Linked DNA regions of Thiocapsa bogorovii. The protein of the gene in region 1 binds, or shares a complex with, the protein of each later gene. Links are inferred from orthologs where the notes say so. Each region holds a gene or a part of one and is shown in the gene's direction. Other genes may lie near its edges.

Region 1 (7,659 bases):
GCGATTACGTCCTGAGCGGCGGAGAGCTGGCGGCCATGGTGGTGATGGACGCGGTCATCCGACTGCTTCCCGGTGCACTGGGGCATGCCGACTCGGCTGCCCGGGATTCGCACAGCGACGGATTATTGGATTACCCGCATTACACTCGCCCGCCCGAGATCGACGGGCGCCGGGTGCCTGAAGTCTTGATCGGCGGCGATCACGCCGCGGTCGCGCGCTGGAGGTTGCAGCAGGCCCTCGGGCGAACATACCTGCGTCGCCCCGATCTGTTGGAGCGGCGCGGTTTGAATCCGCACGAGCAGGCGCTGCTCGATGAATTTGTCCGGTCACATCACGACGATGAGGCCGGTTGAGAACAGGAGCCGAAGGAAACCATGAGCAACATCATTCTCCAGCTCGAAGCAGAGCAAATGAAGACCGAAGTCCCCGAGTTTGCACCGGGCGATACCATTGTCGTGCAGGTCCGCGTGAAGGAAGGCGCCCGCGAGCGTCTGCAGGCCTTCGAAGGCGTGGTGATCGCGATCCGCAATCGGGGCCTGAACTCGGCCTTCACGGTTCGCAAGATGTCCCACGGCGAAGGGGTCGAGCGCGTCTTCCAGACCCATAGCCCGGTGATCGCCGGAATCGAAGTCAAGCGCAGGGGCGATGTGCGTCGCGCCAAGCTCTACTACCTTCGAGGCCGCACCGGCAAGAGCGCCCGTATCCGCGAGAAGATCTAAGGCGAGTGGCCGGTCGCCCGAACGCGCCGACCTTCCTCTGGCACGACTACGAGACCTGGGGCTCGGATCCGCGTCGCGACCGGCCGTGCCAGTTCGCCGCTGTCCGCACGGACGTCGATCTCAACGAGATCGGCGATCCGAGCATGTTTTTTTGCCGTCCCTCGACCGATCTCCTCCCGCATCCCGAGGCTTGTCTCATCACCGGCATCACACCCCGGCTCGCCGAGCGCACGGGGCTGATCGAGGCCGAATTCGCCGCCGCCGTCAACGCGGAGCTGAGCGTCCCCGGCACCTGCGGGGTCGGATACAACAGCATGCGCTTCGACGACGAAGTCACGCGCAATCTGCTCTACCGCAACCTTCTCGACCCCTATGCGCGCGAGTGGCGCAACGGCAATTCACGCTGGGACCTGATCGACGCCCTGCGTCTCGCCCATGCCCTACGCCCGGAAGGTCTCGTTTGGCCTACGCGCGAGGACGGCACCACGTCGTTCAAGCTCGAGCATCTCACCGCCGACAACGAGATCGACCACGGTCAGGCCCATGACGCGCTCGCCGACGTGCGAGCGACCATCGCCTTGGCTCGCCGGCTGCGGCACGCCCAGCCAAAGTTGTTCGACTATGTCCTCACCCTGCGGGACAAGCGACGCGTGCGCGAGCTGCTCGATCGAGGTGTGCCGCTCCTGCATGCCTCGGCGCGCTACCCGGCCGCCCAAGGCTGCATCGCGCCGATCCTGCCGCTCTGCGCACATCCGCTCAACGGCAACGGCGTGATCTGTGTCGATCTGCGCGCGCCCCCGGAGCTGTTGATCGAGCTCTCCGCCGAGGAGATACGGACGCGACTCTTTACTCCTGCGAGCTCACTCCCGGAGGGTGTCGAACGGGTCCCGCTCAAGACGATCCACGTCAACCGCGCGCCGGTTCTGGCTCCGATGAAGACCCTCGAGCCCGGCGCCGCGGCGCGTTGGTCGATCGATCCGGGTACCGTCGCCGATCACGCACGTCGGCTACGCGAGGCCGCCGCGGCGATCGAGGAGAAGGTGCGTGCGGCCCATTGCGCCCCTGATGGACCGACTGAGACCGACCCCGACCTGATGATCTACTCGGGTGGTTTCTTCTCGGACGCCGATCGTCGTGCGATGGACGCGATCCAAGGACTTGACCCGGCCGAGTTGAGCGATCATGCGCCGAGCTTTCAAGACCCGCGTCTCGGCGAGATGTTGTTGCGCTACCGCGCTCGCAACTGGCCCGAGACGCTGACCCCCGAAGAGCGCGAGGACTGGGACCTGTTCCGCCTCGCCCGACTCACCGATCCCGCCGCAGGCGGCAGCATCGTGATCGATCAATTCGAGCAGTGCCTCAGTGCGTTGGCCGAGCAATACGCCGGTGATTCCGTCAAGCTTGCGATCCTCGAAGACCTCGCCGAGTGGGCCGAACGGGTACTCGACGCGGAGGCTTGAGGTGGTCCGTGACGAGGTCTTGGAGCGAGCCGGCGAAACGCCGTATCGGGCAGATGCGTCCGCTCCGCGAACAGTTGAACCGCAAAGAACACAAAGCGGTTCGATTGCTCTTTTTAGCGTGCGGGGTGTTGTCGATCACTTTATTCCACGCGAACTTCTCAGAATAATCCGCGCTGACCCGACCGGATGCGTCCATCGCTCTTGCGGCTGACTGCGGTTCGGCCGGTCTTGGATCGGCTCAGCCGGCTCTAACGGCGGCTTCCGGCTATTATGTAGCGCTCTACATAACGGCCAGAAGCGGACAATCATTCGGCACAAACGAAGTGATTCTTAATGTTGGATGCGGCGGTTACATTCCGGCGCAAGCACAATGAGTCCAAAGAACCTTCACCTCCGACCGGCAGCCGATTGCAGAGATCCTCGTAATGGAGTGCTGCTGAAGCTCAAGGCCTCTTACGAGTGCATGTCAACTTGCCCGCAAACGCGGCGCAAGAGGTATGAGGTCAGCGATCGACATGACCACTGCCCTCATGCTGTGGCCAGGGTCGGGCTGAGGTTTGCGGGAGGCTTCGAAGTGCCGGTTGGCGGCATCAGTCAACCTCATCGAGCGTGAGCCATGCCTGGTTTGCGAGCGCACGCTCGCGGCCGAGCTGGAACAGCTTGTTCATGTGATCTTTGTCGAAGGGCTCCTTGGCGACGGCGTAAAAGCTCTGGGGGATGTAGGCAAGCCGGTATTCGAGGCCCTGCTGTTGGGCGACGATGTAGAGCTCGGCGAGGTTGCCGATGCTTTGGGTTCTGATCAGGGTGTCGATGCTGCGGCTCATGATGGGCACGAGCCGGCGCTTCACGGATTGCCAGTGCGGGCGCAGCTTGGCATTGCGAATGACGTAGAGCCGGGGCTTGCCCCGGGCGTCGAGTCGCTCGGCGATGCGCTTCCAGTCGGCACCGGCCGGCGAGAAAAAGAGCTGTGCGGTGACGCCGCCGTCCACGTGCAGCTCGTCGTAGCCTTGTCCGGCGACCTCGACCTTGATCAACACCGGCGGGAAGACACCGGGAATAGACGCGGAGGCCAGGATCACGTCGTGGATCAGTGCCGGCGCGTTCGGGGCATTGCTCGCGGCTAGGCGGGTGATGTCCCACACCACCGGTCGGCCCGCGTCCAGGTTCGTGGTGCCCACCAGCAGGCTGCGCCCCTTGCGGCCCTCGGCGGCGATCTTCGCGAGCACGTCTTTGTTCAGGTATTCGGCGATCTTGCGGCGCAGCGGCCGGGTGTTGGAGACGGCATCGCCGCGGACGATCTCGAGCGGACCGCGGGGCTCCATCAGGTCGTCGGTGGAGAACTGGGTGTAGACCTCCCGGAGTACCGGGTCATACGCGGGCCCGAGGAAGGCGAATGGTGCGATGAGCGCGCCGGTGCTGATGCCGGTCACGATCTGGAACTCCGGCCGGGTGCCCGTGTCGGTCCAGCCCGTCAGCAGACCGGCTCCATAGGCCCCGTCGCCGCCGCCGCCGGAAATCACGAGGTAGTTGTGCGGGCGGTTCATGATGCCGCCGTAGCGCTCGCGCAGCGCCGCCTCGGGCAGGGCGAGCCAGTCTTCCAATGCGGCCGGGCGCTCGTCACCCCAATAGCGGCCGCCGACGATGCCGGGAATGATCGCGTCGTCGGCCAGCGCCGCCGGCAGCGGCGCAGGGCGCTGCGGCACTGCGGCGCAGCCCGACAACAGCATGAGACCCGCCAGCAGGAGCCCGCCCGCAGCGGCCGGAGACCTGCGCGACCCGGCCGGGTGCGCGGTTGGCGCAAGGAGCCGCTTGTCGCTGCGCACGGGAGCAGGAGAGGACCGGTCCGCGACCGGTGCGGCATCGGCTGGGCATTCAGGCTGGAGCACGATTCTGTATCCGGAGCAGCGCGGCATAGCGCAGGGGCACGACGATGGGCGTCAAGAGCGTCGCGGAGGCAAGGCCGAACATGATGGTCACGGCCATGCTCTTGATCGATTGGTCGAACAGGGGTGGCGCGACGCCGAGGATCGTTGTGTGCGCCCCTACTACCACCCGGCGGGCGCGGCTGGCGGCGGCGTCCAGCTCCGCCTGAGCCACGTCCAGCGCCGTCCGATACGCCGCCGGCTCTGGGCGCGCCGGCAGGTTGCCCGTCTGCGCGGGGCGAGAAATGTCGGTCGGCTCGCTCGGCGGCGGCGCGGGCTGCTCGCAGCCGGCAAGAGCGATAGAGCGCAAGAGGGTGACGGCCGTCGGGCAACCACTGCCAGCGCGATACAGCGGCCTCGGGAGCCGCCCGAGGTAGTCATCGTTCATGGAGTGCTGGTGCATCCTGAATCGAGGGCGGAAACGGTCAGTATGCCTATCGAGACGGGAGCTTGTCCGATCACATCGCCCAAAATGGGCCGAATATCGGCGATACTGTCGGACGACAGGAGGTCGCCACCTGGCGCCTCCGACCCAGCGATAAGCGACCCGGGCAGAACGGCCATGACCTTCGATCAAGACAGCCTGACCGCACACTTCGGCCGCATCTGGCCGGTGCACAACGACGCCTTCTGCGAACTGCTGGTGACGCTGCGCCGGCAGTTCGGTGGGGATCTGGACCGAATGTTGGTGCTCGCGGTCATCGGCTCACGCACCCTGTCCCAGGGCCGCATCGACCGCATGAGCTACGACCAGTTCATGGACAGCCGACGAGCCGACGAGCCCGCTCCGATCAATCTCCAATCCATTGCCGACTACAGCGGCATTCCCAGAGAGACGGTCCGCCGCAAGCTCCACGACCTGGAGCGGGCGGGCTGGATCACACGCCGCGACAAGGGTTATCTGGTCGCCACCGCCAAGGCGGCGGTGGATCTTGAGCCTGCCACCCGGGCGACCATGCGCTACTTGCTCGCCGTCGTCGGCGCGTGGAGAGAGGCCATATCTGAGCAGAAATCGGGCTCCTAGGCTCGTCGTCGGCGTCAGGATTCGGAGCGGAACGCAAGTCTGTGAATGATCAACCGAGGACGGGGAACGGACCGGTAGCGCTCGTCCATCATTGGGGGTTACCGCCACGGCACTGCAACACATCGCCAACACCCAATCTGGGCACCCGGCTGCTTGCGGCGCGTCCGCGCCTCGGGTCAAATCGCACGATCCATAGGCCAGCCGCAAGCCGTCACACCATGTACGACCCCCGGTCCTTCCGACTCGACGGCGCCGTCGCCCTGATCACCGGCGCCGGTGGCGGCATTGGCCGCGCCATCGCCGAGACCTTCGCCGGCGCCGGTGCTTCGGTTGCAGTGACGGACCGCGATGCCGACGCGGCCCGGCGGGTCGCGGACCTGATCGTTGGCGCCGGCGGGAAGGCGGTAGGCGGCCCCTGCGATGTCACCCGGGAGAAGGACCTGGCCGCCGCGGTGGACCTCGCCATGGGCGCCTTCGGCGGCCTGACCATCCTGGTCAACAACGCCGGCGGCGGCGGACCGAAGCCCTTCGACATGCCGATGCCAGACATGCGCTTCGCCTTCGAGCTGAACCTCTTCTCCGTCTTCAGGCTCTGCCAGCTCGCGGCGCCGCACATGGAGCAGGCGGGCGGCGGTGCCATCCTCAACATCACCTCCATGGCCGGCACCAACACGAATCTGCGCATGGCCGCCTATGCGTCATCCAAGGCCGCCGAGAACCACCTGACGCGCAACATCGCCTTCGACCTCGGCCCGAAGAACATCCGAGTCAACGCCATCGCCCCCGGCGCGACCCGGACGCATGCCCTCCAGACCGTTCTGACCCCGGAGATCGAGGCGAACATGCTGAAGCACACGCCCATCAAGCGTCTCGGTGAGCCGGCGGACATGGCCAACGCCGCGCTTTTCCTCTGCTCGCCCGCTGCGGCCTGGATCAGCGGGCAGATCCTGACCGTCTCCGGCGGCGGCATCCAGGAGCTCGATTGAAGCCGGTCACCCTGTCCATCCCCGCCGCGACAGCGTTGGGAAAGGGCTGATCGATCCCCTAGGCTCGGGTGATTTGGCCCCGTTGCTCGCCACAACTGTCCGGGCCTGGTCGGCATCGCGGCCCCTGTTGGCATGATGCCCTGACATGCGCTTCGGGTCTGCCGTAACCGCCCATTCTGGGCGCCTAGTCGGTTCCTTTCCTGCCGAGAGCCCATAAGCTTGTCGGGAATGGCGAAGCGGACTCATGCGGGATCGCCTGCCGCGCTGCCGTGTGCAACCGTCCGAATCGGTACTCAAGGTGCGACGGCGAGACGATTTCGGCGCGTCCGATCCTGCATTCACCGCCTCGTTCCGCACCTGGACAAGCCGTACGGAGCGCCATGACTCTCAAACGCATCCTGACCGACCCGAAATCGGTTCTCGTAGCCGTCGCCGGCGGCTTCTTGATCGGGCTCTTCGCCAAGCCGGTCGGCGCGGCCCTCTTTCCCATCGGCAGCCTCTACATCGCTTTCCTGTCGATGTGCCTGCTGCCGATTCTAATCACGGCAATCGTCATCGGCATTGCCGGGCTGCTGCGCGATGACAACACGAGGCCGCTGTTCAAGCCCATGGCCGGCCTCTACGTCGTCGGCTTGGTCCTGCCCTGCGTCGTGGGCATCGCCACCGCGCTCGCGCTCGCGCCCGGCACTGGATTGGGCCCCGAGGCGGAACAAAGCATCGGCGCCTTGATCATCGAGTCGCCGGCGGCCGAGAGGGCCGACGGCGGCATCTTCGGTTTCCTGGGCCAGATTATCCCGACCAATCCGTTCGAGGCGCTGAGCGGTAACCAGGTCATGAGCATCGTGTTCCTGAGCGTCTGTCTCGGCCTGGCGCTCGGGCTGATCGAGGGCGACACCGCGGGACCCGCGCTCGGGTTCTTCAAAGCCATCTACGACGCCTTCATGCAGCTGTTCCGCTGGGCGATCCTCTTGCTGGCCCCGGGGCTGCTGCTGTTCATCTCGGGGCTCGTGGCACAGATCGACGCCGAGGTGCTGCTTGCGCTGACCAAGTTCGTGGTCGCCTTCTATGTCGGCGGCGTGATCCTGATGGTCGCCTACCTGGTGTTGTTCTGGCTTGCAGTGCGCGGTCCTGTCGTCGCGACGCTGTCCAAACTGAGCAACGCGAACGTGCTGGCCTTCATGACCAACAACCCGATCGTCGCGCTGCCGGCGACCCTGGATACGCTGGAGAAGGACTACGGCGTCGATCGTCGGGTGCCGGACCTCGTGATCCCCTTCGGCATCTTTGCCAATCAGCACGGCGCGGTGTTCCTGTTGTCCTTCCTGACCGTGTTCCTGGCGCAGATCTATGTCATCGATCTGGGCTTTCAGGACTTCGTGATCATTTCGATCGGCTCGATCATTGCCGGTGCCACCGCGGTCGGCGGCGGGGCGGTGCTGATCCCCACCGTGGCACCGATCCTCGGCGCCGTGGGCATCCCCATTTCCCTCGCCTTGGTCGTGCTCGCCACCACCGACAACATCATCGGGCCAGTGCGCACGGTGCTGA
Region 2 (4,170 bases), 1.2 Mb from region 1 along the record:
CGCGTCTAGAGCGAGATGCTTGTTTTCGAGTGAGCTCGACGTTTGGTGCATCCACAACCGTAAGCGGGGACACGGTTTAAAATGATAAATTTCTTAATATTTTAAACCGCGCTGGCTCCAACGGTCGTCAAGTCTGCTGGGGCCGATCCCATCCAAAAACATTCCATACCGCACTGGGCGCGGTTTAAGAAGACTGGTCTGCGGGAGGATCCCTGTCAATCGCGATCGGGCACGATCTTCGACAAGCCCTTATACTCGGGTTTTCCGCCGAATCGATGTAGAAGGCCACCGTCCTTGACCCCGTCCCATCAACCCCTCGTCGCCTTTACCGGGCTGGAGAAGCGCGCTGCGGTCGGGTTGGCCGCCATCTTCTCCACGCGCATGCTGGGTCTCTTCATGGTCTTGCCGGTCTTCGCGCTCTACGCGCACGACCTGGACGGCGCGACGCCTCTGCTGGTCGGGCTGGCGATCGGCGCGTATGGCTTGACGCAGGCGTTGTTTCAGATTCCGCTGGGTTTGCTCTCGGACCGGATCGGGCGCAAGCCGGTCATCTACGGGGGGCTGGTGCTCTTTGCGATCGGCAGCGTCGTGGCGGCACTGGCCGACGGGATCGAGCTGGTCATTCTGGGGCGCATACTCCAAGGCAGCGGTGCCATCGCGGCGGCGACCATTGCGTTGACCGCGGATCTGACCCGCGATGCGGTGCGTACCCGGGCCATGGCGGCGATCGGTATCAGCGTCGCCCTGTCGTTTGCGGCGGCACTGGTCGTCGGGCCGCCCTTGGCGCGCTGGCTCGGGATCTCGGGGATCTTTTGGCTGACCGCGTTTCTAGCGGTCGTCGGCATGCTTGTTCTGGTCTATGTCGTCCCCGATCCCAAGCGCTCCAGCGTCCATCGCGAGGCCCAGCCGGTGCTCGATCAGTTCGCGGGTGTGCTGAGCAACCCCACGTTGTTGCGCCTGGATCTGGGCATCTTCCTGCTGCACCTCACCATGGTGAGCATGTTCGTGGTGCTGCCCCTGTCGATCGAGTCGGCCGGTTTGGCGCCCGTGGATCATTGGCTGCTCTATCTGCCGGTCGTGCTGCTCGCTATCGTCGCAATGGTCCCTTTCATCATCATGGCGGAGCGCGGCGGCAAAGTGAAGGCAGTGCTGCTCGGTGCGGTTACGGCGATGTGTGCGTCCATGGTGGGCTTCTATCTCTTCCATCAGTCGATTTGGGTCGTCGGAATCCTGCTGCTGGTGATGTTCACGGTCTTCAACCTCATGGAGGCCATCCTGCCGTCGCTGGTCTCGAAGGCGGCGCGCGCCGGTGCACGCGGGACGGCGATGGGGGTTTTCTCAAGCTCGCAGTTCGTGGGGGCCTTCTTGGGTGGCTTGCTCGGCGGCTTGGCGCACCAGAGCTTCGGGGCGGATGCCGTCTATCTGGTCGGGGCCGTGACGTCGTTGGTCTGGATCGGCTTGGCGGCGACGATGGCGATGCCGGCGAATCTGACGGCGCATGTTCTGTCGCTCGGCGAACAGCCGGCCGAGGAGGGTCTGGGTCTCGAGGCGCGTCTGCTGGCCATCCCGGGCGTGGAGGATGCCGTCGTCGCGCTCGACGAGGGTGTCGCCTACCTGAAGGTGGACAGTGGCAGATTGGATTGGGCAACATTGCAGGCATTTTCGGCCAGGGCTTGAGGCGGAACGCCAAAGTCGGCCGCGAACTTCTAGGCGAGACAACAAACGCCCGCGTTCGGCGCGGAGCGGGAGGACTGCATGGCAGGCGTCAACAAGGTGATTCTCATCGGCAACCTCGGGGCTGACCCGGATGTGCGTTACATGCCGAACGGCGATGCGGTGGCGAATATCCGCATTGCAACGAGCGAGACCTGGAAGGATAAGAGCACGGGCGATAAACAGGAGCGCACCGAGTGGCACAACGTTGTCTTCTTCGGGAGGCTCGCCGAGATCGTCAAGCAGTATCTGCATAAGGGCTCGAAGATCTACGTCGAAGGCAAGCTGCGTACAAAAAAATGGCAGGGTCAGGACGGACAAGATCGCTACACGACCGAGATCATAGTCGACATCAACGGGACCATGCAGATGCTCGACAGCCGTTCCGGCGGCGGTGGTGTGGGATCGTCGGTGCCTTTCGACGAAGCGCCTGCGTATCAGTCGTCGCGGGGCGGCGGGCGGCCCCAGTCCTCGAGTCCGGCGCCGTCCTCCGGAGGGAGCGGCCCCGGAGGAAGCAGCCAAGGTGCGGCGGATTTCGACGACGATATCCCGTTTTAAACCGCGTCCAGAGCGAGATGCTGATTTTGAGTGAGCTCGACCTTTTGTGCATCGAAGTTCCTTGGCGGGGACGCGGTTTAAAATAATCAATTTTTTAAGTTCTTAAACCGCGCCGACTCCAACGGTCGTCAAGTCTGCCGGGGCCGATTCCGTCCAAAAACATCGCATGCCGCGCGGGGCGCGGTTTAAGCGTTCCACCACCAGCGTCAAGGAGCATCGCGTGTGCTGACCATTCTCGTCACCGGCGGGGCCGGATTCATCGGCGGCAATTTCGTCCATCACATCCTCGAGACGACCGATGCGCGGGTGGTCAACCTCGACCTTCTGACCTACGCCGGTAATCTGGACACCCTGGCCGATCTGAAGGACAACCCGCGTCACGTCTTCGTACAGGGCGACATCGCTGATCCCGCGCTGGTCGCCCGACTCCTTGCCGACTACGAGGTCGACGCCGTCGTGAACTTCGCGGCCGAGAGTCATGTCGACCGCTCGATCGACGGCCCGGCTCAGTTCGTCCAGACCAACATCGTGGGGACCTTCAATCTGCTGGACTGCGCGCGCGCGCACTGGTCCAAGCGCACCGGCGCGGCCAAGGACGCCTTTCGCTTCCTGCATGTCTCGACCGACGAGGTCTACGGGTCATTGGGACCGACCGGTCTTTTCACGGAGTCGACCCCTTACGCGCCCAACTCGCCCTATTCCGCGTCCAAGGCCGCATCGGACCATCTGGTGCGCGCCTGGTTTCATACCTACGGCTTGCCGGTGCTGACGACCAACTGCTCGAACAACTACGGGCCTTACCAGTTCCCCGAGAAGTTGATCCCGCTCATGATCCTGAAAGCCCAGCGCGGCGAGTCCTTGCCCATCTACGGCGACGGCGGGAACGTACGCGACTGGTTGTACGTCATCGATCATTGTCGGGCGATCCTGCGCGTGCTCGAGGCCGGCAGACCGGGCGAGGTCTACAACGTCGGCGGCAACAGCGAGAAGACCAATCTCGAGGTTGTCGATACCCTCTGTGCCCTGCTCGACGAGCGCCTGCCCGATTCGCCGTATCGGCCGCATGTCGGTCTCAAGAGCTTCGTCAAGGACCGCCCGGGCCATGACCGGCGCTACGCGATCGATGCCGGCAAGCTGCAACGCGAGCTGGGTTGGGAGCCGCAGGAGACCTTCGAGTCCGGCATGCGCCTGACCGTCGACTGGTATCTGGGCCATCCGGAGTGGTGCCGGCGGGTGACCGACGGGAGCTATCTCGGCGAGCGTCTCGGCGCCGCCGGCTGAGGGATCGCATCATGAATCGAAAAGGCATCATCCTGGCCGGCGGCTCCGGTACGCGGCTCTATCCGCTGACGCGGGCGATCAGCAAGCAGCTGCTGCCGATCTACGACAAGCCGATGATCTACTATCCGCTCTCGACCCTGATGTTGGCGGGGATTCGCGAGATTCTGATCATCTCCACGCCGCACGACCTGCCGATGTTCCGATCGCTGCTAGGCGGCGGATCCCAATGGGGGCTGCATCTCGAGTATGCCGAGCAGCCCCATCCGGGTGGACTCGCGCAAGCCTTCCTGATCGGCAAGGACTTCGTCGGGACATCGCCCTCCTGTCTCGTCCTCGGCGACAACATCTTCTACGGCCACGGCCTGGTCGATCAGCTGCGCGCCGCGGGCGCGCGCGAGCGCGGCGCTACCGTTTTCGGCTACTACGTGTCTGACCCCGAACGCTACGGAGTGGCCGAGTTCGATGCGAGCGGGCACGTCTTGAGCCTCGAAGAGAAGCCGATCAAACCCAAGTCGAACTGGGCGGTCACCGGCATCTATTTCTACGACAATCAGGTCTGCAGACTCGCCGAGGAGTTGCGTCCGTCGCCGCGCGGCGAGCTGGAGATAACGGATCTGA

What was found.
Region 2: the proteins of sbcB (region 1) and ssb are in contact, whole or in part, in a crystal structure (PDB 3C94), measured with the Escherichia coli proteins. The link is inferred for Thiocapsa bogorovii from one-to-one orthologs.

The regions. Positions count from the first base shown.
Region 1 is NZ_CP089309.1:871,037-878,695, reverse strand. The notes cover bases 1-2,951. They hold sbcB (exodeoxyribonuclease I), read left to right. Parts: upstream 1-724; coding sequence 725-2,179; downstream 2,180-2,951. Other genes in these bases: LT988_RS04045 (patatin-like phospholipase family protein), read right to left, coding at 2,770-2,951; rplS (50S ribosomal protein L19), read left to right, coding at 375-719; trmD (tRNA (guanosine(37)-N1)-methyltransferase TrmD), read left to right, coding at 1-353. Outside these bases: more of LT988_RS04045, read right to left, coding at 2,952-3,906; LT988_RS04040 (hypothetical protein), read right to left, coding at 4,052-4,489; LT988_RS04035 (helix-turn-helix domain-containing protein), read left to right, coding at 4,664-5,125; hdhA (7-alpha-hydroxysteroid dehydrogenase), read left to right, coding at 5,344-6,111; LT988_RS04025 (dicarboxylate/amino acid:cation symporter), read left to right, coding at 6,492-7,659. UniProt on the Escherichia coli protein: Degrades single-stranded DNA (ssDNA) in a highly processive manner.
Region 2 is NZ_CP089309.1:2,090,724-2,094,893, reverse strand. The notes cover bases 713-3,513. They hold ssb (single-stranded DNA-binding protein), read left to right. Parts: upstream 713-1,755; coding sequence 1,756-2,271; downstream 2,272-3,513. Other genes in these bases: rfbB (dTDP-glucose 4,6-dehydratase), read left to right, coding at 2,494-3,513; LT988_RS09510 (MFS transporter), read left to right, coding at 713-1,677. In the rest of the region: more of LT988_RS09510, read left to right, coding at 295-712; more of rfbB, read left to right, coding at 3,514-3,552; glucose-1-phosphate thymidylyltransferase RfbA, read left to right, coding at 3,564-4,170. UniProt on the Escherichia coli protein: Plays an important role in DNA replication, recombination and repair. Binds to ssDNA and to an array of partner proteins to recruit them to their sites of action during DNA metabolism. Acts as a sliding platform that migrates on DNA via reptation.